DNA from 4 places in the Kitasatospora sp. NPDC049258 genome. Region 1 is predicted to be linked to each of the others. Evidence: riboswitches for the same ligand, from Rfam matches in the RefSeq annotation. Region 1 holds a riboswitch; each other region holds the start of a gene.
What was found. Region 1 has a riboswitch for cyclic di-AMP ahead of AB0K43_RS18255 (LysM peptidoglycan-binding domain-containing M23 family metallopeptidase). Riboswitches for the same ligand answer to the same signal wherever they lie in the genome.

Region 1 (6,821 bases):
CGCCGAGGCCGGCCGAGGGCTGGTGCATCAGGATGTTGGCGTTGGGCAGCGAGAAGCGCTTGCCCTTGGCGCCGGCCGTCAGCAGGAACTGGCCCATCGAGGCCGCCATGCCCATCGCGATCGTGACCACGTCGTTCTTGATGTACTGCATGGTGTCGTAGATCGCCATGCCGGCCGTGATCGAGCCGCCCGGGGAGTTGATGTAGAGGTAGATGTCCTTCTCGGGGTCGGCCGCCAGCAGCAGAAGCTGGGCCGTGATCTTGTTGGCGATGTCGTCGTCGACCTGCTGGCCGAGGAAGATGATCCGCTCGTTGAGCAGCCGGTTGTAGACCTGGTCGCCCAGGCCGCCGAGCACGTCACCAGCGGCGGCGTGCGGCGCCATCAGGCCAGGCATCTGCATCTGCGGGAACGTCACTTAGCCACCTGCTCAGTCGATCTGCTTGTGTGTCGCTGTCTATGGACCCTAACGCCCGGGCGGGGCCGCAGAATCCCCCACGCAGAACTGTTCGCTGTGAGCGCAGGGTCCGGTGGTGCCAACGGACAGCGAACGGAAGCGGACGGCCCGGGGGCGCCGGCGGCCGGACGGCGGGCAGGCCGAGGTGCCGGACGGCAGTGGGCCCGGACACCGTGCGGTGTCCGGGCCCACTACCACCTGTCAATCAGGCGTCACGCTGAGGTCGGTCGGGGCTCAGGCCTCGGTCGACTCGGCGGCAGCCTCGGTCTCGGTGCCGGCCTCGGCCTGCTCCGCGGACTCCTCGGTCTCGTCGTCCTCGAAGGAGACGACCTCGCCGTTGGTGTCCTTGACCGCGGCGCCCTCGACCACCAGGGCCAGCGCCTTGCCGCGGGCGACCTCGCCGACCAGCAGCGGGACCTGGTTGCCCTGGACGACCTGCTGGGCGAACTGGTCCGGGGTGAGGCCCGAACCGGCGGCGCGGCGGATCAGGTGCTCGGTGAGCTCCTCCTGGTTGACCCCGAGCTCCTCCTTCGCCACGATCTCGTCCAGCACGAACTGGGTCTTGATGCCCTTCTTGGCCTGCTCCTCGGTCTCCGCCAGGAAGTCCTCGAGGGACTTGTCCTGGGTGGCGAGGTAGGTCTCCAGGTTCAGACCCATGGGCTCCAGCTGGTGGTGCTCCAGGTTGTGGCGACGGGTCTCGATCTCGTCCTTGAGGAGCTTCTCCGGGTAGTCCATCTCGACGAGCCCGAGCAGCTCGTCCAGGACCTTCTCCTGGGCCTGGGTGGCCTGGTCGAACTCCTTCATGCGCTCAAGGCGCTTGCGGGAGTCCGCACGCAGCTCCTCCAGGGTGTCGAACTCGCTCGCCAGCTGGGCGAACTCGTCGTCCAGCTCCGGGAGCTCCTTCTCCTGGACGGCGGTCACGGTGACGGTGACCTCCGAGTCCTTACCGGCCTGGGTGCCACCCTTGAGGGTGGTGGTGAAGGTCTTGGTCTCACCGGCGGACAGGCCGATGACGGCCTCGTCGATGCCGTCCAGCAGGCGGCCGGAGCCGATCTCGTAGCTCACGCCGGTCGCGGTGCCGTCCTCCGGCACCTCGCCGTCGACCTTGGCCTCGAGGTCCACGACCACGACGTCCTCGGCGCCCGCGGCGCGCTCGACGTCCTTGACCGAGGAGAAGCGCTCACGCAGCTGCTCCAGCGACTTCTCGATGTCCTCGTCGGAGACGACGACCGGGTCGACGACCACGCTGATCGAGGAGAAGTCCGGGAGAGCGATCTCCGGGCGGACGTCGACCTCGGCGGTGAACTTGAGGCCACCCCCGTCGGCGAGCTTCTCGACACCCTCGATGTCGGTGATGTCGGGCTGACCGAGAACCTCGATCTTGCCCTCGTCCACGGCCTGCGTGTAGAAGCGCGGCAGCGCGTCGTTCACGGCCTCCTCGAGCACCGCGGCACGGCCGAAGCGCTGGTCGATCACCTTGTTCGGGATCTTGCCCTTACGGAAGCCCGGGACGGTGACCTGCTGGTTGATCTTCTTGTACGCCGCGTCGAGGCTGGGCTTGAGCTCCTCGAAGGGCACCTCGACGGTGAGTCGAACCCGGGTCGGGTTCAGAGTCTCGACGGCGCTCTTCACGGTTAGGTCTCCTAGGGGCTTGCGGTCTGGTTGTCTCCGCCGACCCGGTACGGCCGGGAACGGCCGAGCGAGCTGGCGAGACGGGCGATGGGCGGTTGGAGCTGCATCTCCCGTATTGGGGTGGACGGTGAGCGTGACTCCTCGCCCTCGGGCGGCTGACCTGCGAGCATGCCACAGGTACTACCGCCAGCAGCCCATCCTACCGGTACCGCGAAAGCCCGACGCCAGGGCGCTGCCGCGGGCCCCCGCCGGAGCACCGGGCGGGCCGGTCCGCGCACGGCCGGCCGGACGACGAAACAGGGCCCCGTCCACCGGACGAGACCCTGCCGCACACGATGTCGGGGTGACCGGATTCGAACCGACGGCCTTCCGCTCCCAAAGCGGACGCGCTACCAAACTGCGCCACACCCCGTAGTGCCGAGAGGAAGAGTACACGGCGGCCTCCCTCGGCCCGGCGCATTATCAACCCCCCGCCGGAGCGAAAGCGACGTGCGCTCCACCGCCCCGACCAGGTACGCTAGCCCCGTCCTCCCGGCCGCACCCCGGCCGAGGGGTCGCGTACAGTCGGACGTACCGTCAACTGCACGCAGGCGGGTGTAGCTCAATGGTAGAGCCCCAGTCTTCCAAACTGGTCACGCGAGTTCGATTCTCGTCACCCGCTCCACCACCTCGGCCCCTGGTCGGCGATCAACTCGCCGGGCAGGGGCCGCAGTCGTTTTCGGGGGCCGGTGGGCCGGCCTCGGCCGGGGGCCCGTGCGGGCGTCTTGAGGTGACAGCCGGTGTCTGCGGGCATGCCGCAGGCCCGGCCCGGGACTTGGGGTCCTGGGTCGGGCCTGCGGCAGGTGTGGCGGTGGGCGTCGATCCCGAGGATCAGACCTTGACGCCGTGGGCGGCCAGGTAGGCCACCGGGTCGATGTCGGAGCCGTACGCCGGGCCGGTGCGGACCTCGAAGTGCAGGTGCGGGCCGGTGACGTTGCCGGTGGCACCGGAGAGGCCGATCTGCTGGCCGGCGGTGACGGTCTGGCCGACCGACACGCCGATCGAGGACAGGTGGGCGTACTCCGAGTACTTGCCGTCGGCGTGCTTGATGACGACCTCGTTGCCGTAGGCGCCGCCGTTGCCGGCCGAGACCACGGTGCCGGCCGCGATGGACTTCACCGAGGTGCCGGTGCCCACCACGAAGTCGACACCGGTGTGGTAGCCGGAGGACCAGTTGGAGCCGGCCTGGTGGTACGGGGTACCGAGCGGGCCGTTGACCGGGGCGACGTAACCCGAGGTGGCGGGGGCCACGGCCGGGGCGGACGCGGCGGGCGCCTCGGTCTTGGGGGCGGCCGGCTTCGGGGCAGCCGGCTTGGGGGCGGCCGGCTTCGGGGTCTCGGCCTTGGGGGCCTGGGTGACCGGGGCACGGTGCTCGGAGCGCGAGGCCTTCGCGGCCGGGGCCTCGGACTTCGGGGCGGCGGCCGGGGCGGCCTGCTGGCCACCGACGGTCAGCTTCTGGCCCGGGAAGATCAGGTTCGGGTTGCCCCCGACGACCTGGCGGTTGTCCTGGTACAGCTTCTGCCAGCCACCGTCGACGTGCTCGGCGGCGGCGATCTTGGACAGGGTGTCGCCGTGGACCACCTGGTAGGTGTGGTCGGCAGGAGCCTGCGCGGCAGCCGGGGCGGCCGGGGCGGCGGCCTGCTCGGCCGAGGCGGAGACGGTGCCCTGGGCGTCGGCGGAGGTGCCGTGGGCCGAGGCGGCGGTGGCCGGAAGCGCGACGGCAGCGGTGACCACACCGGTGGCGACGGCAATTCGGGTCAGACGGGACAGACGGGGACGACGGTGCTTGCCCTTACCGGACATTGAGCGGTTCCTCTCCGACGCCTACGAGGTGAGCTGTCGGGTTCGGACGGGAGATCGCCCGGCCGTGAAAAAGACACGGCTTCACCCCAAGCCGCACCGGAATTCCGGAAACGGCACTTACCTTGGGTCCCCCGCTCCTGCCGTGCACGGATGGTGTGCGTCGACCCCGGGCAGCGGCAGGACTCGGCGTTCCACCCGGTGGCCCCACCCGGCGTTTGCCGGGCAGGTCACGAAGCAAAACCCATGAGGCGTGTACGGAGCAAGTGACGGTGCGTAAGGAACTAAAGGGACATAAGATCAACAGGGACGAAGGTCACGCTCCGCTGTGGCCACAGGGCCCACCGCAGCCGAATTCCTCACCCCTGGTGAATGCACGGCCGCAGGTCGTCACCGATATCGCATTCCGTGGCCGAGAATTCACCCACGGGCACGAAAACCCCCGCCTTCCGTGACTCCGGTCACCCCCGCGGGGGCCGCGCCGACCGCCGAGGCCGGCCGGAACGCCCCACCGGACGGGTGCGAGACCCGGCGCCGACGGCCGCGCGCGGGTTTCCCGGGAGCGGGCGGCGGCCGATAGCCTCAGCCCTGTTCGATTCCACCCCACCGCTTCGAGCTAGGAGCCGGCCTGTGGGCCCGCAGCACCGACTGGACGTCATACAGCGCAGCGTGATCCGCGAAATGGCGCGTTTCGGGCAGGGGTTCACCGTCGACGGCGAGCTGCTGCGGGGGCCGGGCAGCACCGCCGTCGCGGTCCGCGAGCACCCGGGTGACGGCGGTGCCGGCCATGTCGACCTCGGCTATGTGCTGCAACTGGGCCGCGCCGACGGGCCGGTGGTCTGGGACTGCGCGGCCGGGCTCGGGCGGACCGAGGAGGAGCAGCTCGACAACGCCGTCCGGATGTGGGCGACCACCACTGCCACCGCCGTGGTCGAACTGCTCGACCGCCGGGGCGAGCACGGCGACCACTACCGGTCGGTGGAGCTGCCTGGCTGGCACGCGGTGCAGGGGCCGGCCGCCGTGTTCGGCTTCGGTTCAGGGGAGTTGGCCAACTGGCTGGCAGCCCATCAGCCGCTCGCGGCGCTCGCCGAGCCACTGCGCCCGGAGCTGACCGGGCCGCAGGTGAACGGGGTCAAGCTGTTCCTGGGCGGCCGGGCGGGCGAGGACGTCGCGGAGGTCCGGGTGAACGGTGTGGTCTGCGACCGCGCCTCGGCCGCGCTCCGCGCGCTGGACTGGCCCCGCGGCGAACGGCTGTGCTGGGCAAGGCTGTTCATCCTGCTGGTGGCCGAGGTCGCCGAGCAGCCGGCCGAGCCGCCGAAGCCCGCCGGGGTGCCCGCGCCGACCGTCACGGCCCGGCGGCCGGGGCTGCTGGCCCGGCTGCGCCGGCCGAAGCCGCAGCGCCGCTAGCCCCCGCGGCATCGCCGGCTCCCGCAACACCACCGGCCCCACGAGCATCCGCAGTACCGATACCACAGGCAATACCGCCACCACCCGCAGCACCAGCAGCACCCGCTGCCCGCCCGAGGACGGGCCGCGGTCGGCCGCACGCGGGCAGGGCGAAGCGCCGGGCGGCACCGGCGCCGACCGGCTCGACAGCGGACCCGGGAGGACTCAGCCCGCGACGGAGGAGATCGTCGAGGCCAGCTGGGTGAGGAAGTCCTGGATCGGTTTGGCCGCCGTGGACTGGCTCACCATGAAGCCGAACAGCGCCGCGATGATCGCGTGGCTGGTCTTCAGCTGCTTGTTACGGATGAAGATGACGACGATGATGCCGAACAGCACCAGCGCGGACACGGAGAAGGCCACCCGGACTCACTTCCTCATTTCATGGCGGGTTCAAGACGGAACCGGACGGTCCCTGGCGGACAGGCCGTCCCGCCGCGACCGGAGCGCCACAGGGGCACCCGAGGTCGCCAGACGACAGCCGCGTGGCGCACGATTCGCCCCCCATCCCCCGAGTCTCGACCAGCCCACCCGGACTCAGTGTGGTCGCTCGTGCGGACTCCGTAAAGGACTTGTCGGAAGCCTAGGAGCAAGATCCCGCGATGTGGGACGAATTTCCGCCGTCCGAGACCATAGCGGAGGCCTTCTGACGGTGCGTCGACGGGCTCCCCGCCACCCGCGCGGGGCAGGGCCCCGGGGCGGCAAACCGGCAGGCCGCCCGCACTGTGATCCACTGCGGCGGCGCGGATGCCGGGAATGGCCGAAGATCACCACTCGCGGTTGACAGCGCGGGGCCGCCGCCCACCGGGCGGACGGGCGTCAGCGCCGCCAGAGCAGCAGCACGGCCCGGTCGTCGTTGACGTCCTTGGCGACCGACTCGATCAGCCGGCCGGCCACTCCCCGGCTGCCGCTGCCGAACTGGGCACCGGCCACCAGCCGGTCGGCCTCGCCCATCAGCCGGTCCATCCCCTCGGTCAGGTCGCGGCCCGGCACCTCGACCATGCCATCGGTGCACAGCAGCAGCACGTCGCCGTGGGCGAGCCGGCCCCGCACGCCGTCGAACTTGGCCCCGTCGTAGACGCCGAGCAGCGGACCCTCCGCCTCCTGGACCTCCCAGCGGCCGGCGCCCGCCAGCCGCTGCATGCCCGGCAGGTGGCCGGCCGAGAGCAGCTCGTACTCGCCGGTGTCCAGGTCCAGCACCAGGTGGACGGCGGTGGCGAAGCCCTCCTCCCAGTCCTGGCGGAGCAGGTAGCCGTTGGCGGCGGGCAGGAACTCGTGTGCCGGCAGCGAGCCCAGCAGGCCGCCGAAGGCGCCGGAGAGCAGCAGGGCCCGCGAGCCGGCGTCCATCCCCTTGCCGGAGACGTCGGCCAGGACGGCCTCCAGGACCCGGCGCCCGGGGCCGGTGCGGGCCGCCACCACGAAGTCCCCGGAGAAGGACTGGCCGCCGGCCGGG
Region 2 (6,821 bases), on a different contig from region 1:
GGTCAGTTGCCGTGCCGGCCCTTGCGCCGGGCCGCGACCAGGACACCGCCGCCGACCAGCACCGCGCCGCCGCCGACCGCGGCGATCAGGCCGCCGCTGCTGCCGCCGCCGGTCTCGGCCAGCTTCGGCTTCTCGGGCGTGGCCGAGCCGCTCGGGGTCGGCGTGCTCGGGGTCGGCGTGGTCGGGGTCGGCGTGGTCGGGGCCGGGGCGCTGGACGACGGCGGGACGGACGTGCTGGGCTTCGGCGAGCCGCTCGGCGGCGCCGACGAACTCGGGGACACCGACGAACTCGGCGTCGGGGACGGGGACGGGGTGGTGCAGAGCGGCATGTCGGCGATCTTCTTGTCGATGTGGGTGTCCGCCAGCGTGTAGCGCCAGGTGTCGCCCTTGCCGGTGTAGCCGACGGTGAGCTTGACGGTGCCGGGCCGCGCCCGACGCGGGCGCGGCGAGCCACGCCTGGCTGATCACCAACAATCTGGCCGACTACCTCCGCTACCACCGTCACACCGACGAGCCGGTCGCCGCCCACACCATCGCCATCGAGGCCGCGCGGCGCTCCGGCGACCGGGACGCCGAGACCGCGAACCTGACCAACCTGGGGGTGGCGTACTGGGGGGGACCGGCTCGCGCTCGCCGTCGACTGCGGCCGGCGCGCCCTGCGGCTCGCCCGGGCCACCGGCGACCGCCGGTGCGAGGCGGACGCCCGGATCCGGGTGGCGATGTTCGGCCTGCACCTGGGCGACCACCGGGACTCGCTCGACCACCTCGACCGGGCGCTGGCGGCGGTTCGGGAGAGCGGCCGTCGGCGGGAGGAGTCGATCGCGCTCTGGCTGCGCGGGCAGGTCCAGGTGATGGCGGGCGACTACGAGGGGGCGCTCCACTCGACCGCGCTCTCCCTGGAGATCGACCACGAACTCGGTGAGCGCTACGGCAGGATGGTCGGCCTGATCACCATGGGGGCGGCCGGCTCGACGACCGGGCCGGCCAGGCGCACTCGCTGATCGAACTGGCCGAGCTGGACCGGGCGCGCGGCCGGCCGCAGGAGGCGCTCGCCCGGGTGGGCCGGGCGCTGGAGGTCCTGCTGGACATCAGCCGCCCCTCGCTCACCTGCGCCGCACACCGGGTCGCGGGCGACATCCGGCTCGACCTGGGCGACCCGCGGGCCGCGGCCGAGCACCACCGCACGGCGCTCGACCTCGCGGTACGGATCGGCCACCGCTTCCACGAGGCCCACGCGGCGGAGGGCCTCGGCCGGGCGTCCGGCGCGCTCGGACGCCCGGCCGAGGCAGCGGAGCACCGGCGCCGGTCGCTGGCCCTGTTCGATGCGATGGGGCTCCCGGAGGCCGTGCGCCGTCGAACCTCCGGTGCGGCCGAAGGGTGTTTCTGACACCGGGTGAACCGGGCTCGGACAGCAACGCCCGAGCCAACCGTGATGATTGTGTGATGCTCAGTATGCAGGCTTGTTATTGAGGTACTGATCCCTCTAATCTCCCGATCAGTTCGCTGCTGCGAGCTCCCGAAGCACGGCACGCCCAACCCTGCCCACCGCGCGACCGGGACGACCGAAAGACCCTGGGCAGGGGCGGGGGACCCAGTTTCTGCGCCGATCCCCCTTCGGCTTGGGGTGAAGCCGCGCCCTGCGCGGCCGGGCCACCTCCCGGTCCGAACCCGACAGCTCACCTCGCAGGCGTGCGGAGAGGGATTATCTGATGGTCTTTTCGGGCTCCGGTCGTCACCGCCGTCCCACCCAGACCGATCGCGCCGTCGCGGCCGCCGGAGTGGCAGGGGTGGGCCTCGCGCTGCCGCTGCTGACCGCGACCGGGGCGCACGCCGCCACGCCGGAGACCTGGCAGGCGGTCGCGCAGTGCGAGACCGGCGGCAACTGGACGGTCGACCCGGGCACCGGGCGCTACGGCGGCCTCGGGCTGACCCTGCGGACCTGGGTCGCGTACGGCGGCGACGAGTTCGCGGCGCAGCCCGACCACGCCACCCAGGCGGAGCAGATCACCGTCGCCGAGCGGCTGCTCGCCGGCCACGGCCCGAGCCTGTGGCCCAGCTGCGGCCCGGCCGCCGGCCTGCCCGCCGCGCCCACCCCGGCGCCCACGGCCACGCCCGAGCCGACCCCCGCGCCCAGCTCCGGCACCCCGGTCCGCGGCGACGGCGGTGTGGTCCCGCAGTTCGTGCTGCCGTACCTCACCCCGCAGCCCGCCGCGCCGACCGACGGCACGGGCTCGAGCACCGTCGGCGAGGTGCCGCCGGCCACCACGGACCAGCCCACCACCCAGCCCGGCACCCAGCCGACCGGCCAGCCGAGCACGCAGCCGACCGGCCGGCCCACCGGCGACCCCACGGCCACCCCGCCGGTCACCACCCCCGACCCGACCGCGACCACCCCGGTCACCCCCTCGCCGACCGGCTCGCCGACCACCGGCGACCTGCCCGTCCCGGGCGCCTCGGGCACCGCCACCCCCGACCCGACCGCGGCGCCGACCACGACGGCCACCACGGACCCGGCCGCCACCGTCCCCGTCGCCGCGACGACCCCGGCCCAGCCGGCGCCCGCGACCACCTACACGGTCGCCCCCGGGGACACCCTCTCCACGATCTCGGACAGCCTGACCCTGGGCGGCTGGCAGCACCTGTACCGGAGCAACTCCCCCACGGTCGGCGTCAACCCCGACCTGATCCACCCCGGCCAGGTCCTCACCCTGCCGTAACCGCCCGTACGGCGGGGCCGGCCGGTCGCCGGCCCCGCCCGGGAGCGTCCCGGGCCGCCGTGGCAGACTGCTGCCGGCGGCCCGTACCGGACGATCACGACCCGAGGTTCCATGCAGCACCTGCTCTCCGGCTTCACGCCGATCTGGGTGCTCACCGCGGTCGGCTACCTGGTCGCCCGCGCCGGGCTGCTCGGTCCGCAGGCGGAGGCGGTGCTCGGCCGGTTCGTGTTCCACGTGGCGATGCCGGCCGCCCTGTTCACGATGCTCGCCAAGGCCCGGCTGGACTCCTTCGCCAACACCGCGATGCTCGCCTTCGCGGCCGGCACCGCACTCGCCACCGGCCTGGGCGTGCTGGCCGCGCGCCGGCTGTTCGACCGCCGGCCGGCCGACCAAGCGATCAGCGGCATGGCGGCCGGCTACGTCAACTCGGCCAACCTGGGCATCCCGGTGGCCCTTCAGGTGCTCGGTGACGCCTCGTTCGTCGCGCAGATCCTGCTGTTCCAGGTGCTGCTGGTCACCCCGGTGATCCTCGCCCTGCTGGACGCGGGCACCGAGCGCGGCGCCCGGCGCGGCCGGCTGTTGATGCTGCCGCTGCGCAACCCGATCATCCTGGCCTCCGCCCTGGGCGCACTGCTCTCCGCCACCGGCTGGACACTGCCACCCACCCTCGCCCGCCCCGGCGAACTGCTCGGCGCGGCCGCGGTGCCGACCGCCCTGGTCACCCTCGGCATGTCGCTGCACGGCCGCCGCGACCGCGCCACCGCCGGCCGCCGCGCCGAGGTCGGCGTCACGGTCCTGCTGAAGACCCTGGTCCAGCCCCTGGCCGCACTCGCCGTCGGGGCCCTCCTCCTGCACCTGCCCCGGCCCCAACTCCTCGCGGTGGTCCTCTGCTCGGCCCTGCCCACCGCCCAGAACGCCTTCGTCTACGCCCGCGAGTACGGCCTCAGCACCGCCTTGGCCCGCGACAGCGTGCTCTCCTCCACCCTGGTCTCGATGGCCACCCTCTCCCTCGTCTACTGGACCCTCGGCCCCACCTGAAAGAGATACCGGCGCGCGCGACGGAGCAACCGTTCCCGATGCGGGTCGAGGACGTCTTCGCCCGCCCCCGGGGGAAGCCGGCACGGTGACGGTCCCTCGCGAACGGCCCGTAGCGCCCTTGGGCGGACGGCCTCGGCGGTGGGCGCTCGGGGAGGTCTTGACGTAAGCATGACATTGACGGACCATCATGCTGGCGCGCGCCGCAGTTCCTCCCCCGTTCCGTCCCCTACGGACCCCCACAGGAGGACAGTCATGCGACTGCCCCGCCGAGGGAAGCCCGCCGCGGCCACCGCCGTGCTGCTGGCCCTCGCTCTCGCGTCCCCCCTCAGTTCACAGGCCTCCGCCAGGGCGGCCGGCCCCGAGCGCGCCGCCGTCGCCGCGGACGGCGCCCGGCAGTACGTCGTCCAGGGCCCCCGGACGGTCGCCGAGCGCACCGCGATCGCCGCCACCGGCGCCTCCGTGGACGCCGTGCGCACCGACTCGGTGGTGGTCACCGCCGACGCCGCCGAGACCGCCCGGCTGCGGGCGCTCGGCTGGGCGCCCACACCGCTGCCCGGCCCCCAGGACGACGCGCCGCAGGCGCAGGAGGCACCGGGCGCGGTGACGGACTTCCCGTCCGCCGACTCCGGGTACCACAACTACGCCGAGGCCACCGCCGACATCGACGCCGTGGTCGCCGCGCACCCCGACATCATGAGCAAGCGGGTGATCGGCACCTCGTACGAGGGCCGGGCGATCGTCGCGATCAAGATCAGCGACAACGTCGGTACCGACGAGAACGAGCCCGAGGTGCTGTTCACCGCCCACCAGCACGCCCGCGAGCACCTCACCGTCGAGATGGCGCTCTACCTGCTGCACGAGTTCGGCGACAAGTACGCCACCGACAGCCGGATCGCGGGCGCCGTCAACAGCCGCGAGATCTGGGTGGTCCCGGACCTCAACCCGGACGGCGGCGAGTACGACATCGCCACCGGCCGCTACCGCAGCTGGCGCAAGGACCGCCAGCCCAACTCCGGCAGCAGCAGCGCCGGTACCGACCTCAACCGGAACTGGAACTACAAGTGGGGCTGCTGCGGCGGCTCCTCCGGCTCCACCTCCAGCGAGACCTACCGGGGCAGCGCGCCGGAGTCCGCCAAGGAGACCAAGGTGGTCGCCGACTTCGTCCGCAGCCGGGTGGTCGGCGGGAAGCAGCAGATCACCGCCGCGATCGACTTCCACACCTACAGCCAGCTGGTGCTCTGGCCGTTCGGCTGGACCACCGCCAACACCGCCACCGGGATGACCGCCGACGAGTACAACACCTTCGCCACCCTCGGCCGCAGCATGGCGGGCACCAACGGCTACACCCCCGAGCAGTCCAGCGACCTCTACATCACCGACGGGGCGATCGACGACTGGCTGTGGGGCGTGCACCGGGTCTTCGCCTACACCTTCGAGATGTACCCCGGCCCGAACGGCAGCAGCGGCTTCTACCCGCCCGACGAGGTGATCGGCCGGGAGACCAGCCGCAACCGCGAGGCGGTGCTGCGGCTGGTGGAGACCGCCGACTGCGTCTACCGGGTGATCGGCAAGCAGCAGCAGTACTGCGGCATCGCCACCTGACGGCCACCGCCCGGCGCCGGGGGCCCGTTCAGGACGGCACCCGGCGCCGGGGGTCCGGTTCGCGGCCGCCGAACAGCCGGCGGTAGGCGGCCCGGTGGCGCGGGTCGTCGAGCAGGAACGGCAGGTCGGTGGACACCATGTGCCGGATCACCAGCATCGGCAGCGGGCTGCGCAGCGGCCGGAACTCCGGGTTCCACAGGCCGGGTTGGTCCGGCGGCAGGTCGTGGAACTGGCCGAGCATCAGGCCGGCCTCGACGAACTCGCCCTTCAGCTCCAGCTGGGTCCGGTCGATCAGCCCGGGCGCCTCGGCGGTCGGGAGGTCCGGGAAGACGATCAGGACGGTGGTGAACTGGGCCCGGGGTGCGCCCGGCGCGGCCAGCCGTAGGAACCAGTCCCGGTACACCGCGACCGCCTCCGCCACCTCCCCGCGGTCGGCGGGCCGGCCGGGCCGCAGGGCCAGGTGGAAGCGCCCGTCCCGCAGCGAGGCCCCGACGAACGGGCAGACCGGGCCGTCGCGGCCGAGTTCGGGGTGCGGCTCGGTGAGGTACGTCCGGGCCCAGTCGAGCACCCGGCGCAGCGCGTCGGCATGGCCGCGGGCCGCCGGCGGCAGGCCCGCCGCGGGCGGCTCCAGGTCGGCGGCGGTGAACAGGACGTGCTCGGGTCTGGTGGGGTGGGTGAGCATCAGGATTCCCGCGGGTCGGCCGGGTGGGCGGCGGTGGCCGGATGGGCGGCGGTCGGCGGCCCGGAGTCCGGGATCGAGTCGTCGGCCTCGCGCAGCGGCCGGTACCAGTAGCCCGCCAGCGTCCAGGCCAGCGCCACCAGTCCGGTGAGGACGACCACGGCGGCCATCCCCCGGCCGGGGCCGGTGCCGAGCAGGGCGCCGAGCAGGCGGCCGGGCGGCGAGAGCGGGGCGCGGAGCAGGGGTTCGAAGACCCGGTCGGTGAGCGGGCCGGTGACCAGGTAGCCGAGCGGCATCACCAGCCGGGCGAGCATCAGGCAGGTGGCGAGTACCCGGCCCTGGAGGTCCAGGCCGACCTTGACCTGGACCAGGGCCAGCCAGTGCGCGTTGATCAGGGCCGCGCAGACCCCGATGCCGAACATCCCGAGGGTCGGGAAGGCGGCGCTGGGGCGCAGCCCGATCAGTACGGCGGAGGCGGCGAACAGGCCGACGAAGGCGATCATGCCGGCGGCGCGGCGCCGGGTGCCGCCCCAGACCGCCATCAGCGCGCTGCCGGCCAGCAGCCCGGCGCCTTGGGCGGCCAGCACCACGCCGAGCGCGGCGGGCGAGGCGAAGGCCAGCACCAGCGGGGTGACCAGGACGGTCACCACGCCGCCGAGCGCGTTGGCGACGGCGAAGAACACGGCGAGCGCGACCAGCCCGCGGCGCCGGGCGAGGAACCGCCAGCCGTCGGCGATCTCGCGCAGCAGCGGGCCGTCCCGGCGGACGAAGCCCAGCTCGGGGAA
Region 3 (6,821 bases), on a different contig from region 1:
TCGAGGAGGGCCTGGCGGCCACCCGTGCGCTGGCCGAGGCCGACGGCACCGCCGGGCGGCTGGTCACGACGGTGCTCGACGTCTCCGAGGAGGACTCGGTGCGCGTCGGGGTGGCCGGGGCGGTCACCGCGCTGGGCGGTCTGGACGCGCTGGTCAACGCGGCCGGCATCCTGCGCTCCTCGCACACCGCCCGGACCACCCTGGAGTTCTGGAACCGCCTCCTGGCCGTGAACCTCACCGGCACCTTCCTGGTCACCCGGGAGGCGCTGCCCGCCCTGCTGGCCACCGGCCGGGGCGTGGTGGTCAACTTCAGCTCCACCTCCGCGACCTTCGCGCACCCGTACATGGCGGCGTACGCGGCCACCAAGGGCGGCATCCAGTCCTTCACCCACGCGATCGCGATCGAGTACGCCAAGCAGGGGCTGCGCGCGGTCTGCGTCGCTCCGGGGTCGATCGCCAGCGGGATGACCAGCAACCCCGGCCTGCCGGCCGACGCCGACCTGTCGCTGCTCGGCAAGCTGGCCCCCGCGCTCGGCCAGGGCTTCGCCGGGCCGGAGACGGTGGCCGGGGTGATCGCCATGCTGGCCTCGGACGACGGCGCCTTCGTCACCGGCACCGAGATCCGGATCGACGGCGGCACGCACGCCTGACGCCGCCCGGGCCCGCCGCCCCGCGGCCCCCGAACGGGTGACGGCGCCCGCGCCGCCGCTCGGCCTCCGGGCCACCGCGGCGGCCCGAGCCGATGATGGGCCCGACTGATGATCGTTCAGCGGTAGGGAGGTCGGGCCCGTGCGGGAACGCGCAGTCCAGCTGGGGCGGATCGCCTTCGGCCTGCTGGCGGCGGTGGCCCTGTCCATCCAGGGCTACCACTCCGTCGGCGCAGGGGCGCCGCTCACCAACTTCTTCAGCTACTTCACCAACCTCAGCAACATCGGCGGCCTGCTGGTGCTGCTGACCGGCGGCGTGCTCGGGCTGCGCGGCCGACCGGGCGTGCCGGACGAGATCCGCGGCGCGATCGTGCTCTACATGACGATCACCGGACTGGTCTACGGCCTGCTGCTGTCCGGCTACAGCCTCGGCCTGCTGCTGCCGTGGGTGAACGACATCGTCCACCGGGTGATGCCGGTGGTCTACCTCGCCGACTGGCTGCTGATGCCGCCGGCCGCCCGGCTCGGCCGGACCACGGTGCTGAAGTGGCTGGTCTTCCCGCTGGTGTACCTGGCCTACACCCTGCTCCGGGGGCCGCTGGTGGACTGGTACCCGTACCCCTTCGTGGATCCGCGGCTGCCGGGCGGCTACGGCCGGGTGGCCGGGGCCTGCACCCTGCTGCTGGCGCTGTTCGTGGCGGTGGCCGCCGCCCTGGTGTGGCTCGGCAACCGGTTCGGCACCCCCCGGGCGCCCCGGGCCAGACACGCCAGGACCGCCTCGGGGGCGACCACCGACCCCACCTGACCGGCGCCACCGACCCCACCCGACCGGCGCCACCGACCGGCCGAACCTCACCGACCCGGCCGACCTCGTCGACCTCGTCGACCCGCGCCGGCGCGAACCGAGGGAGCACCACCGAGATGGGGCTGACCAGCCACAAGGTGCTGGCGATCGCCGCGGCGGCCGCCGTACTGGCGGCGACCGCGACGGTGCGCGGCTGGCCGCGGCTGGCCGGGCCGGGCCGGCGCGCGGTGGCCGGCCGGATCGGCGCGCTGCTGGCCACCCAGCTGGCGATGCTGCTGGCGCTGGCGCTGGCCGCCAACAGCTACTTCTCCTTCTACGGCAGCTGGGACGACCTGCTCGGCACCCCGGCGGGCGGCCCGGTCACCGTGACCACCGGTACCCCGGGAGGGGAGCTGCGGGTGCTGGGACGGGAGCCGGTCCGGGGCGGCGGCGCGGTCGGCCGGGAGCCGGGTGCCTCCGGCGAGATCCAGGCGGTCAAGATCGCCGGCCCGCGCTCCGGGCTGAGCACCGACGGGTACGTCTACCTGCCGCCGCAGTACTTCCGGCCCGAGTACGCCGGCCGCCGCTTCCCCGCGGTGGTGGTGATGACGGGCTTCCCGGGCGACGCCCGGAACCTGATCACCCGGCTGAACTACCCCGGCGCGGCGCTGCGGCTCAACCTGGCCGGCCGGATGCCGCCGACCGTGCTGGTGCTGCTGCGGCCGTCACCGGCGATGCCCGCCGACACCGAGTGCGAGGACGCCCCGGGCGGCGCGCGCGCCGAGACCTATCTGACCCGCGACGTGCCGGCGGCGGTCGCGGCGGGTTACCGGGTCTCGCCGGATCCGCGGTCCTGGGCGGTGATGGGCAACTCCACCGGCGGCTACTGCGCGCTGAAACTCGCCATGCGGCACCCCGAGGTGTTCCCCAGCGCCGTCGCGCTCTCCGGCTACTACCGGGCCGCCGAGGACGCCTCCACCGGAGACCTGTTCGGCGGCAGCCCGCGCCGGCGCGAGGAGGCCGACCTGCTCTGGCGGCTGCGCCACCTGCCGCCGCCCGGCATCGCGGTGCTGCTGGCGGGCGCCGAGCGCGGCGACGGCGACTACCTCGCGGACACCCGGGCCTTCGCTGCCGCGGTGCGCGCCCCGATGTCGCTGGCCACCGCCACGGTGCCGGAGGGCGGCCACAACTTCGGGACCTGGGGGCGGCTGCTGCCGGCCGCGCTGGAGTGGCTCGCCGGCCGGCTGCGGGTCAGCTGACCGGCTGGAGCTTGCCGGTGTGCAGCTCGCCGACCCGGCCGCCCTCGCCCTCGTACGTCCAGAAGACCCGGACGGTCAGCGCGTTCAGGTCCATCACATGGCTCACGGTGATGCCGCTCGCCTCCGTCCAGCTGACGAAGTAGAGCTGCGGGCCCACCTCGGCGACGTGCAGCCGCACGTCCTCCCACTGTCCGGCCGACTCGCCGAGGCCCTCCCAGCGCAGCCGCGTCCCGTCGGCGGAGTAGGAGTTGCGGAAGGCGGCGCCGTTGTCGACATCGAACAGGTACGTACGTCCGGCGAAGCCAGGCAGGGGCGCGGTCATCTCGGGAGTGGTCCTCTGAACGCTCGGCGGTGGCCGCGGCCGGGGCTCCGGCCGCACCACCAACCTAGCGGACGCGCGGGCGCCGCAGGCCGATCAGGCCGGCTTGAGCCTGCCCCGGGGCAAGGTCCTAGATTCCAGGTGTGACGGACGGAGCGGAGCGGTTGCTCACCATCGGGGCCATGGCCCGCCGCAGCGGGCTGACCGCCAAGGCACTGCGCCACTACGACCGGGTCGGACTGCTCCGGCCGGCCGAGGTGGACCAGGAGACCGGCTACCGGTACTACCGGGTGGAGCAGGTGGCGGCGGCCCGGCTGGTGCGGGAGCTGCGCGCGGTGGACCTGCCGCTGGAGCAGGTGCGGGAGTGCCTGGCCGCGGGCGGTGGCGAGCCGGTGCGGCGGCTGCTGGCCGAGCACCGGCGGCGCCTGCAGGCCCGGCTGGACCGGCTCCGCGGCGCCGTCCACCGGACGGATCATCTGATCGAGGAAGGGATCGACGCGGTCATGGGCGACGAGCAGCGGGAGGCGGCGGCCCCCGCCGACGAGCGGCAGCTGGCGGTGGACCTGTTCAACGGGGTCTGGCGGCTGCTGGAGCGGGAGGACCGCTCGGTCGAGGAGGACGACCGGATGGTGCACATGGCGCACGCCTCGCGCCACCACTGGGGCCAGGTCGGCACGGCGGTGAACCTCGGCCGGGGCGAGTGGCAGTGCTCACGGGTGTACGCGGCGCTGGGCCGGGCCGAGCCCGCGCTGCACCACGCCCGGCGCGGGCTGGAGATCTGCCGGGCGAACGGGATCGGCGACTGGGACCTGGCCTTCGCGTACGAGGCGCTGGCCCGGGCGGCGGCCGTCGCGGGGGAGAAGGAGCAGGCCAGGGCCTGGACCGAGCAGGCGCTGGCCGCCGCCGAGGAGATCGCCGCCCCGGAGGACCGCGAGCTGGTGCTGGCCGATCTGGAGACCGTCCCGGGGCAGCCCCGGTTCTGGTGAGCCGGCCCCGGGCCGGGGCCTCGGGGCGGGTGTGTGAGGGACGTCTCGTTGTCCGTGTGCGATCCGTCTGCCTAGCCTGCACGGGATGCCCGGCTGGGCAGACCCGCCGTCGGGACGCCTAGTCCTGTCCACCCGGAGGCGGTCACTCGAGCACCGTCATGGACAGGAGCGGGGGAACCAGGTACGTGCCGCGCTCCACCCTGCCCCGGGGCAGGACGCGCGGCTTGGGGTGAAGCCGCACCACAGGCGGCCGGGCAGCCTCGTGCCCGAACCCGACAGCTCACCTCGCAGGCGTCGCAGAGGAATCCTCCATGCGACTTTCCCCCACCCCCGCCCGCCTCGGCCTGCTCGCGGGCGCCACCGTGCTGGCCGGCGTCCCGCTGGTCGGCCAGGCCCAGGCCGCCAGCCCCACGGTGACCCAGGACCGCCTCGGCCCCACCGCGATGGCCGCCGGCACCGCCGCCACGGCCAGCCTCACGGTGCACTCCTCCGGCTGCTTCACGGCCAAGACCCTCGGCGTCGGCGTCCGCGACGCGGCCGGCCACAACCTGGACTTCCCCGGCAATGCCTCCAACGTGCAGATCTGCCCGAGCGGCACCACCTTCACCAGCGCCGCCCGGACCCTGCCGGCCGGTACCTACACCCAGTTCGGCTTCTGGCAGGACACCGCGAACGCCTGGCACAACCTGCCCTCGCAGACCCTGACGGTCTCGGCGGCCGGCACCACCACGCCGACCCCCGCCCCCGCCCCGACGCCGGCTCCGACGCCCACCCCGGCCCCGACGCCGAGCCCCGCCCCGTCCACCGGTGCGCCGGTCGCGGGCAAGTCGCTGACCTGGTCGGACGAGTTCGACAGCCTGTCCAAGACCCGCTGGACCACCGACAGGAGCAGCTCCTACCGGTACGGCAACCACAACCCCGACGACAACAAGCTGGACTGGCTGAGCCCGAGCGGCGTCAGCGTGTCGGGCGGCGTGGCCACCTTCACCGCCAAGCCGAGCGCCAACAAGCTGGAGAACGGCAAGCAGGCCTGGGACACCGGCCTGCTCACCACCGAGTACTCCGGCGAGGGCTTCCAGGTGAAGACCGGCGACTACGCCGAGACCCGGGTCAAGCTGCCCTCCGGCTCCGGCGCCTGGCCGGCGCTGTGGACCTGGAAGAACGGCAACGGGGAGATCGACTCCTTCGAGTACCACCCGGACAACCCGAACCTGCTGGAGCTGACCAACCACGTCAAGTCCGGCTCCAAGTACTTCACCGACGCCAACGCGGTGGCCAAGGACAAGTGGGTCACCATCGGCACCTACTACGGCGCCAACTCGGTCGACTGGTACGTCAACGGCACCAAGGTCTTCTCCGACAACACCGGGGTCGGCGCCAACTGGTCCGCGTACCTGATCCTCAACCTGTCGCTGAGCGCCGGCCAGTACCACCCGGCGCCCACCGGCACCGCGCCGATCACCTTCGCCGCGGACTACGTGCGGGTCTACCGCTGACCGTCACGGTGACACGCTCAGCGTGAACGGGGTGCCGTTGTCCGCAGCGTCGCGGTCGTCGGCACCGACCACCTGGAGGTGCCCCTCGGCCCGTGTGCCGGGGGGCACCTCGCGTGCCGGCCCGGTGGCGCCGTCACCCGCCTGGACACCTCGGACCTCCCACCGCTCGCACTCTGGCCGATACTCACAGTAGCGAGCCGAGTGGGACGAGCTGAGGAGGCACGGGTGTCCGAGCGGGTGCTGAGCGAGGTGAGCGGACGGATCGCCGCGGACCGGGAGGACGGGTTCGTGGCGTCGTACCGCGCCCTGATCACGGCCGAGCTGCCGGCGGGGCTGCTGCGCACCGAACTGCTGCGCGGGCCGGACCGGCACTGGCGGGTGCAGAGCCTGTGGCGGGACATCGGCGCGCTGGAGGCCGTCCGGGCGGACCCGAAGATGGCCGCCGCCCCCCGGCTGTTCCGTGAGGCCGGGACCGAACCCGACCTGGCCGTCTTCCTGCTGACGGCACAGGCGGGCGGCGCCGGCTGACCGTCAGGGCGCGAGCACCTGGCCCAGCCGGGAGGCGATCTGACGCATCACCGGCACCAGCGCGGCGCTGCCGGCCGCTGCCTCCAGGGCGCGGATCCGGGCCTCCGGGCCGGATACCGAGAGCGCGGTGGGGGTCGGCGCGCCGGGCACCGCCACCGCGATGCAGCGGACGCCGATCTCCTGCTCCTGGTCGTCCACCACGTAGCCGACCTCGCGGGCGTGCGCCAGCTGGGCGAGCAGCTCCTGAGGGTCCGTCACGGTGTACGGCGTGTGCGCCTGGAGCGGCTGCGGACCGAGCAGCGCGCGGGTCTCCTCCTCGGGCAGCTGGGCCAGCAGGGCCTTGCCGACCCCGGTGCAGTGCGGCTGCACCCGGCGGCCGACCTCGGTGAACATCCGCATCGAGCGGCGGGACTGCACCTGGCCGACGTAGACCACCTCGCCGCCCTCCAGCACCGCCAGGTTGGCCGTCTCGCCGGTGGCCTCCATCAGCTCGGCCAGGTAGGGGCGGGCCCAGCTGCCGAGCAGCCGGCCGGAGGTCTCGCCGAGCCGGATCAGCCGCGGGCCCAGGGTGTAGCGGCGGGCGGTGTCCTGGCGGACATATCCCTGCTGGACGAGGGTACGGATCAGCCGGTGGATGGTGGGCATCGGAAGGCCGGAGGTGGTCGAGAGCTCGCTCAGGGTCGCGATGCCGCCCGAGTCGGCGAGCGCTTCCAGCAGCTGGAAGGCGCGCTCGACGGACTGCACGCCACCGGAGGCGCGCTCGGTGCCTGTCGGTGTTGCGGCGGGGGTGCTGGCCACCGGC
Region 4 (6,821 bases), on a different contig from region 1:
ATCGGGATGGCCACGGACGGCGCGCGCCTGCTGCTGGAGCAGGGCCTGATGCAGCGCAGTTACCGGAACCTGGCCGAGCTGACGGCGCTCGGCCGGCCGATGCCGCCGGAGCTGGCCGGGGACTTCGAGGGCTTCGAGGCGGCGGTCGGCGTCGAGGCGCTGCGGCTGTACGGGCACTGGACGGTGCCCGGGCTGCCGGCGCTGCTGGTCGAGGAGTATCCGGACCTGGCGCCGGAGCCGGGCACCGAGGAGATCGAGGCGTACCTGGCGGAGCGGGAATCGGAGCCGGAGCCGGAGCCGGAGGACGAGCCCGGGCCGGAGGACGAGCCCGGGCCGGAAGACGAGCCCGGGCCGGAGGACGGCGTTACGGGTTGAGGCCGTGCGCCTGCAGCCAGCCGAGCGGGTCGACCGGGGCGCCGCCGCCGGGGCGGACCTCCAGGTGCAGGTGGGGCGCGGTCACGTTGCCGGTGGCGCCGACCGCGCCGAGCAGGGTGCCGGGGGCGACCTCGCCGCCGGCGGTGGCGATCCGGGCGAGGTGGCAGTACCAGATCTCGGTGCCGTCGGGCAGCGTCTGGATGACCCGGTAGCCGTAGGCGCCGGACCAGCCGGCCGAGGTCACGGTGCCGGCGGCGACCGCGCCGACCGGGGTGCCGGTCGGGGCGGCGAAGTCGACGCCGGTGTGCAGGTGCGCCCAGAGCGAGCCGGTCTGCCCGTGGTGCGCGCTCAGCGTGTAGGCCGCGACGGGCAGGGCCAGGGCGGCGGGGCGTGGCGCGGCCTGCCGGTCGGCCCGCTTGGCCTCGGCCTCCTGGGCGGCGGCGAGCCGGGCGCTCTCCTCGACCGAGGTGGGCTGCCCGTCGGCCTGCTGCTGGATCCGGGCGGCGAGGGCCAGGCCGGGGTCGGCGGCGGGCGCGGCCCCGGTGGTCCGGTCGGTGGTGTCGGGGGCGACGACGGGCGCCGTCGGGGCCGCGTGGGCCTGGCCGGCGGCGGCGAAGCCGGTGGCGCCGAGGGCGGCGGTCATCGCGGTGACGCCGAGCAGCGGGGCGCCGCTCCTGGCCTGACGGGGCATCCGGTGCCGGGCGCCGTCGGCGCCGTGGTCCACCGGGTGGTGCTGCTCCACCGGGTGGTCGAGCAGCTGGGTGCCTGCGGCCGGGGCCTGGAGCGGGTGCGTCGACGCCACTGAGGCGTGCTCCTTTCCTTCCTTCTCGCCGACCGGGTTAGCTGACGGGTTCGGAGCAGGAAGGTCTCCTACGGCCGGGTTCGGGGCCCGGCCGATTCACCCCAAGGAACGTGGTTCCCCGGCTCCCCGGGCCCACCGGTGAAGGCGTGCCCGCGGATTGAGCGATGGCGCGCGGTGCCGTCTGGGTACGGCGTTGCGTACCGCGCTGCGTTATCGAAAGTTAATCCTATGAGCCCCATGATTCCAAGCGCCTAGGCCGAGACTTTGGCGGCCCGCTGGGGCCCCCGGGGCGGTTCGGCCGGATCGGCGGGCCCGGCGGTGACGGACCGCGACCGGGCGGATGAGTATCCGTACTCATGTGTCCGGAAGGGGAGTTGGAGACCCTTCCGGCATGAGCGCAAAGATGCAGACCAGAACCACGGCCGCGTACTACGCCCAGGCCGTCCTCTCCTTCGCCCTCGCCAGCTCGGCCCTCGCGATCGGCATCGCCTATCTCCCGGTGAACGCCTGGATGCGGGGGTTCCTCGCGGTCGGCCTGCTCTACGAGATCACCTCGGCGTTCACGCTGGCCAAGGTGATCCGGGACCGGCAGGAGGCCGACGAGCTGACCAGCCGGGTGGACCAGGCCCGGCTGGACAAGCTGCTCGCGGAGCACGACCCGTTCCGGGTGGAGGGCGCCTGAGCCGGGCCGGCATCGCGGTCCGGGTTGGGACAGGCCCTAGCGGTCCTCGGCGGCGGCCTTCGCCTTCTTGGCGGCGAAGGTCTCACCGGCGATCGACCAGTGGGTCGGCGGGATCTCCTCGACCGCGACCCAGATCTTCTCCGGATCCACCCCGGTGATCCCCGCGTAGGCCTCGGTGAGCGCGCGGACGATCTGCGCGTTCTGCTCCTCGCTCCGGCCGGACAGCTGCTTGACGTTGATGAAGGGCACGACGACTCCTGCCGCTCGCACGGGCACTGGGGACCGGGGACTGCGGTCCGACCGCACGCTACCCCAGGGCCTGCGGCGCCCCGTCCGGGGCACCCCTTGACAGCTAAGGCTATTAGCCGTAGCTTTATGGCTATGGGAGCCCACCGGATCGGCCGGGCACCCGCCAGGAGCCCAGGAGGCAGCGATGAACGAGCCAGTGATGCACAGCGCCAGCACCCGGTACGTCACCGTGCCCGGCGGCCGGATCGCCTTCGACGACTCGGCCACCGGCACCGCGGCGCAGCCCGCCGGCCACCCCGTCGTCCTGCTCCCCGGGATGCTCGACAAGCGCGCCGCCTACCGGTACCTGCGCCCGCTGCTGACCGCCGCCGGCCACCGGGTGATCACCATGGACCTGCGCGGGCTCGGCGAGTCCTCGACCGGCTTCACCGACCACTCGCCGGCCGCGATCGCCGAGGACGTGCTCGCGCTCCTCGACCACCTGGGCATCGACCGGGCCGTCCTGGTCGGCAACTCCTACACCGGCGCCAGCGTGGTCAAGGCGGCCGGCGACCGGCCCGAGCGGGTGGCCGGCATCGTGCTGATCGACGCCTTCGTCGAGAACCTTCCGCCGAACGCCTTCCAGAAGCTGCTGGTCAAGACGCTCGGCAGCGCCGTGGTGCACTTCCCCGCGCTGTGGGGCGCGGCGCAGAAGCTCTACTTCCCCACCGCCCGCCCGGCCGACTTCGACGCGTACCGGGCCGCCCTGGTCGCGATGCTCCGCGAGCCGGCCCGCCGGGCGGCCGTCCGCGGGTACGTCGCGGGCGACTCGGCCCCGGTCGGCTGGACGGCCGCGGTCGGCTGCCCGGCACTGGTGGTCATGGGCGCCAAGGACCCCGACTTCCCGAAGCCGGAACGGGTGGCCGACCGCCAGGCGGCCGCGCTGAAGGCCCGCAAGGTGATGATCGACGGCGGCGGCCACTACCCGATGGCGGAGTTCCCGCAGGCCACCGCCGATGCCCTGCTCCCCTTCCTGGCCGAGGTCGCCTGATGCCCCGGGCCGGACTCACCCCCGCCGCCGTCGTGGGCCACGCCCTGGCCCTGCTCGACGACCAGGGCGGCGAGGCCCTCACCCTCGCCGCGGTCGCCGCCCGGGCCACGGTGGCCACCCCCTCCCTCTACAAGCACGTCCCCGGCGGGCTGGCCGAACTGCGCCGGCTGATCGCCGTCCGGGTCACCGAGGAACTGGCCGACCGGCTGACCGCCGCGGTGCTCGGGCTCAGCACGGACGAGGCCGTGGCGGCGCTGCTGTCGGCGTACCTGGAGTACGCCCTGCAGTACCCCGAGCGGTACGCGGCGCTGCCGCAGTCCCCCACGCCGGCCGACCCCGAGCTGGTGGCCGCGGGCGAGCGGCTGGTCGAGGTGATCATGGCGATCCTGCGCGGGTACGGCCTGACGGGCTCGGAGGCGGTGCACGCGACCCGGACCGTCCGGGCGATGGCGCACGGGTTCGCCTCGCTGACCACCGGCGGGGGCTTCCGGCGCGCGGAGGACCTGGCGGTCACCCGGCAGCGGCTGACCGGGGTGCTGACCGCGGGGCTGCGCAACTGGCCGGGGCGGTCCTGACCCCACCCGTGTCCTGCGGGCCCCGGTCGGCGTTGGGCAGGATATGAAGAAGCGAAGCATGCTCGCCGTCGCCTCCCTCGCCGTCGGTGTGGTGGCCTCCCTGACCGCCCCCAGCGCGCACGCGGCCCCGGCCGGCGACCGCGGCCTGGTGCCGGACGCCGTCACCGCCCCCGACGTACCCGTCGACCTGCTCGGCACGGTCTCCGGCGGCAGCCCCGACCTGGACGGCCTGAACGCCCTGCCGGGGCAGCTCCCGGCCTGATCCGCCGCACACCGCCAGGGCCACCCGGGCCGCCGGGTGGCCCTCGTGCTGTCCGGCTCCGTCCTCCTGTTCCGCTTCCGCCTGCGCCCGACCGGAGTTGACCGGCACTTGACCTCGGACGACCGGTTGCCGGTATAGGTTCGGGTGAGTTTCGAGACCGTTCCGTCACAGTCCCCGGGTGACACTGGCTGGTACCCGAACGTCTCCTGCGGTTCGGGGGGAACCGGCCGGTCCGCGCCCGCCTCGGCGGCGGCGCGACACCGGCATCACGGAGGACGTGGACAGATGACCCAGACCGTGCAGCCCGACCGGACCGCCACCGGCCTCCTCCCCGCCCAGCGCGGCGCCCACCACCCGGCCCCCGGCCACCCCGAGGTCACCGTCCGCGGCCACCTCGGCCGGGCCTTCGCCGTGGTCCGGGGCCTGCGGGCGCTGCGCCCCGTCCCGGCCCGCCCGCAGGAGCCGTACGGCGAGTCCGACGGGCAGTAGCCACCCGTCCCGGCCGCGGAGGCGGTCGGCGCAACCAGCCGGGCACGCAGGACGTCCATAAGATGTTCACACCAGGCAAGGGCGGTTCGACGAGCGGAAGGGCCGGGTAGCCTCGATGGACCTCACCTCGTCCCGCCCCGCCACCCGTACCGAGCTGCGCTGCGTCCGGTTGGTGCTGCGCTGCACCAGCGCCGCCGAACTGCTCGCCACCGTGCTCGCCGAGGGCCCGACCTGGATCACCGGGGAGGGCTCGGCCCTCTACCTGCTGGACTCCGACGGGATGCTCCGGCTGGCCGCCTCGCACGGGCTGCCCGCCTGGGCGCACGAGCGCTACAGCCTGGTCGACCCGGCCGGCGACCTGCCGGCCGCACTGGCCCTGCGCCGCCGCGAGACCGTCCTGCTCAGCCCCGAGCGGACCCGGGCCGACTACCCGGGGACCAATGTCGGACGCGGCACCGGGCTGGTCGCGCTGGCCGTCATGCCGCTGGTGGTGGACGGCCTCCCGCTCGGCGCACTGGCGCTGGCACTGGCCCACCGCGGCACCGTGCCCAAGCGCGAGATCGAGACCCTGGAGACCATCGCCGAGGCCTGCGCCCACCGGCTCTCCCACCTGATCGACCACGTCCAGGCCGCCGGGCCGGTGCCCGAGGGGATCCGGACCGAGCCGTACCAGGGTGACCAGCCGCTGCTCTCGCTGGCCGTCCGGGCGGCCGGGGCGGGCGCCTTCGAGCGCGATCTGGTCACCGGTGAGACCGCCTGGGACAGCCGGGCCTACCAGGTGCTCGGGCTGACCCCGCCGACCGACCGGGGCACCTCGCCCGCCCCGGACCTGAGCCTGGTGGTGCACCCGGAGGACCTGCCCGACCTGCAGGCCGGGATCGCCGACGCGCTGGCGGCGGGCGGCCCGTACCGGCTCGGCTACCGGGTGGTGCGCGCCGACGGCGGCATCACCTTGGTGGACGAGGCGGGCGAGGTGATGCTCGACCTGCACGGCCGCCCGGTGCGCATCGCCGGCCTGCTGACCGGCCGGGACCGGCCGGACCACACCGACCGGCCGGCCCGGCCCGGGGGCGACCCGGCGCCCGCCTCGCCCAAGGCCGAGGCCAGGGCCTCGCTGCTGCTCTCGCTCACCCGGGCGCTCTCCCGGGCGATCACCGTCCGGGACGTCACCACCACCCTGACCGACATAGCCAGGCCGGCCCTCGGCGCGGCCGGCGTGGTGCTGGACCTGGTCGACGAGGGGCGGCTTCTGCCGGTCTCCCCGGCCGTCTTCGGCGGCCCGTACCGCAGCGAGCTGAACCGGCTGCACGAGCTGTCGGTCGGCGTGATGGAGCACGCGCTGGCCCGGGCCACCCCGCTGTTCAGCGAGGCCCGCGAGCCCCGGCCCGGCGGGAGCCGGCCGGCCCCCTCCGCCTGGGCCGTGCTGCCGCTGGTCGCCTCCGGGCGGCAGGTCGGCTCCTGCCTGATCACCTTCGACACCGGCCGGGCCTTCAGCCGCGCGGACCGCACCATGTACTCGGCCTTCGCCGGCATCCTCGCCCAGTCGCTGGAGCGGGCCCGGCTCTACGACATCCACCACCACCGGGCCACCGAGCTGCAGCGCGCGATGCTGCCGCGCAGCCTGCCGCAGGTGGCCGGGATCAGCTCGGCCGCCCGCTACCTGCCCGGCACCGAGGGCATGCAGATCGGCGGCGACTGGTACGACCTGCTGAGGCTGCCGGGCGGCCGGGTCGGCCTGGTGATCGGCGACGTCCAGGGCCACAACGCGGAGGCCAGCGCGGTGATGGGCCAGCTCCGCAGCGGGCTGCGGGCGTACGCCACCGACGGCCACGACCCGGCCGCCACGCTGGCGCGGACCAGCCGGCTGCTGGCCGAGCTGGACACCGAGCTGTTCGCCACCTGCCTGTACCTGACCCTCGACCCGGCCACCGGCACCCTGCGCGGCGCCCGGGCCGGCCACCCGCCGCCGATCCGGATCGCCGGCGGCCGGGCCGCCGAACTGGAGCTGCCCGGCGGCCCGCCGCTCGGCGTCGACCCGCACTGGGCCTACGAGTTGGCCGGGCACGACCTCGCACCCGGGGAGACCCTGCTGGTCTACACCGACGGCCTGGTCGAGGACCGCGACGAGGACTACGACGACTCGGTGCGGCGGATGCTGGGCAGCCTGGAACTGTGGGCCCGGCAGGCCGCCGGCCCGGGCCCCAACGGCTTCGACCCCGATCTGGAGCGGCTCGCCGAGCTGCTCACCCTGAACGTGACCGAGCGCGACTCGCGACCGGACGACGTCGCACTGCTCCTGCTGCACCGCAGGGCGGCCGGCGAGGAGGAGTAGTTCCGGCTGTCCGTCACCGGCCGGC

Region 2: another riboswitch for cyclic di-AMP. It lies ahead of AB0K43_RS08440 (transglycosylase family protein); the one in region 1 lies ahead of AB0K43_RS18255 (LysM peptidoglycan-binding domain-containing M23 family metallopeptidase).
Region 3: another riboswitch for cyclic di-AMP. It lies ahead of AB0K43_RS01060 (glycoside hydrolase family 16 protein); the one in region 1 lies ahead of AB0K43_RS18255 (LysM peptidoglycan-binding domain-containing M23 family metallopeptidase).
Region 4: another riboswitch for cyclic di-AMP. It lies ahead of AB0K43_RS21605 (M23 family metallopeptidase); the one in region 1 lies ahead of AB0K43_RS18255 (LysM peptidoglycan-binding domain-containing M23 family metallopeptidase).

The regions. Positions count from the first base shown of each region.
Region 1 covers NZ_JBFAQT010000019.1:47,080-53,900, reverse strand. Annotated here, with positions in the region: gene AB0K43_RS18275 (ATP-dependent Clp protease proteolytic subunit) at 1-382, opposite strand, end outside; gene tig (trigger factor) at 689-2,086, opposite strand; tRNA gene AB0K43_RS18265 (tRNA-Pro) at 2,425-2,498, opposite strand; tRNA gene AB0K43_RS18260 (tRNA-Gly) at 2,677-2,750, shown strand; gene AB0K43_RS18255 (LysM peptidoglycan-binding domain-containing M23 family metallopeptidase) at 2,957-3,928, opposite strand; cyclic di-AMP (ydaO/yuaA leader) riboswitch at 3,934-4,127, opposite strand; gene AB0K43_RS18250 (DUF6348 family protein) at 4,607-5,332, shown strand; gene AB0K43_RS18245 (hypothetical protein) at 5,537-5,731, opposite strand; gene AB0K43_RS18240 (PP2C family protein-serine/threonine phosphatase) at 6,188-6,821, opposite strand, start outside.
Region 2 covers NZ_JBFAQT010000007.1:541-7,361, forward strand. Annotated here, with positions in the region: gene AB0K43_RS08425 (hypothetical protein) at 22-372, shown strand; gene AB0K43_RS08430 (tetratricopeptide repeat protein) at 714-1,001, shown strand; gene AB0K43_RS08435 (tetratricopeptide repeat protein) at 1,058-1,387, shown strand; cyclic di-AMP (ydaO/yuaA leader) riboswitch at 1,551-1,706, shown strand; gene AB0K43_RS08440 (transglycosylase family protein) at 1,788-2,717, shown strand; gene AB0K43_RS08445 (AEC family transporter) at 2,829-3,755, shown strand; gene AB0K43_RS08450 (M14 family zinc carboxypeptidase) at 4,008-5,357, shown strand; gene AB0K43_RS08455 (DUF6875 domain-containing protein) at 5,386-6,039, opposite strand; gene AB0K43_RS08460 (amino acid adenylation domain-containing protein) at 6,039-6,821, opposite strand, start outside.
Region 3 covers NZ_JBFAQT010000001.1:214,290-221,110, forward strand. Annotated here, with positions in the region: gene AB0K43_RS01035 (SDR family NAD(P)-dependent oxidoreductase) at 1-650, shown strand, start outside; gene AB0K43_RS01040 (Pr6Pr family membrane protein) at 790-1,452, shown strand; gene AB0K43_RS01045 (alpha/beta hydrolase-fold protein) at 1,569-2,690, shown strand; gene AB0K43_RS01050 (MoaF N-terminal domain-containing protein) at 2,683-3,012, opposite strand; gene AB0K43_RS01055 (helix-turn-helix domain-containing protein) at 3,153-3,995, shown strand; cyclic di-AMP (ydaO/yuaA leader) riboswitch at 4,137-4,304, shown strand; gene AB0K43_RS01060 (glycoside hydrolase family 16 protein) at 4,307-5,491, shown strand; gene AB0K43_RS01065 (hypothetical protein) at 5,717-6,019, shown strand; gene AB0K43_RS01070 (IclR family transcriptional regulator) at 6,023-6,817, opposite strand.
Region 4 covers NZ_JBFAQT010000026.1:21,114-27,934, forward strand. Annotated here, with positions in the region: gene AB0K43_RS21600 (hypothetical protein) at 1-375, shown strand, start outside; gene AB0K43_RS21605 (M23 family metallopeptidase) at 365-1,177, opposite strand; cyclic di-AMP (ydaO/yuaA leader) riboswitch at 1,189-1,334, opposite strand; gene AB0K43_RS21610 (YiaA/YiaB family inner membrane protein) at 1,569-1,859, shown strand; gene AB0K43_RS21615 (4-oxalocrotonate tautomerase family protein) at 1,896-2,108, opposite strand; gene AB0K43_RS21620 (alpha/beta hydrolase) at 2,293-3,138, shown strand; gene AB0K43_RS21625 (TetR-like C-terminal domain-containing protein) at 3,138-3,713, shown strand; gene AB0K43_RS21630 (hypothetical protein) at 3,757-3,975, shown strand; gene AB0K43_RS21635 (hypothetical protein) at 4,261-4,464, shown strand; gene AB0K43_RS21640 (SpoIIE family protein phosphatase) at 4,580-6,796, shown strand.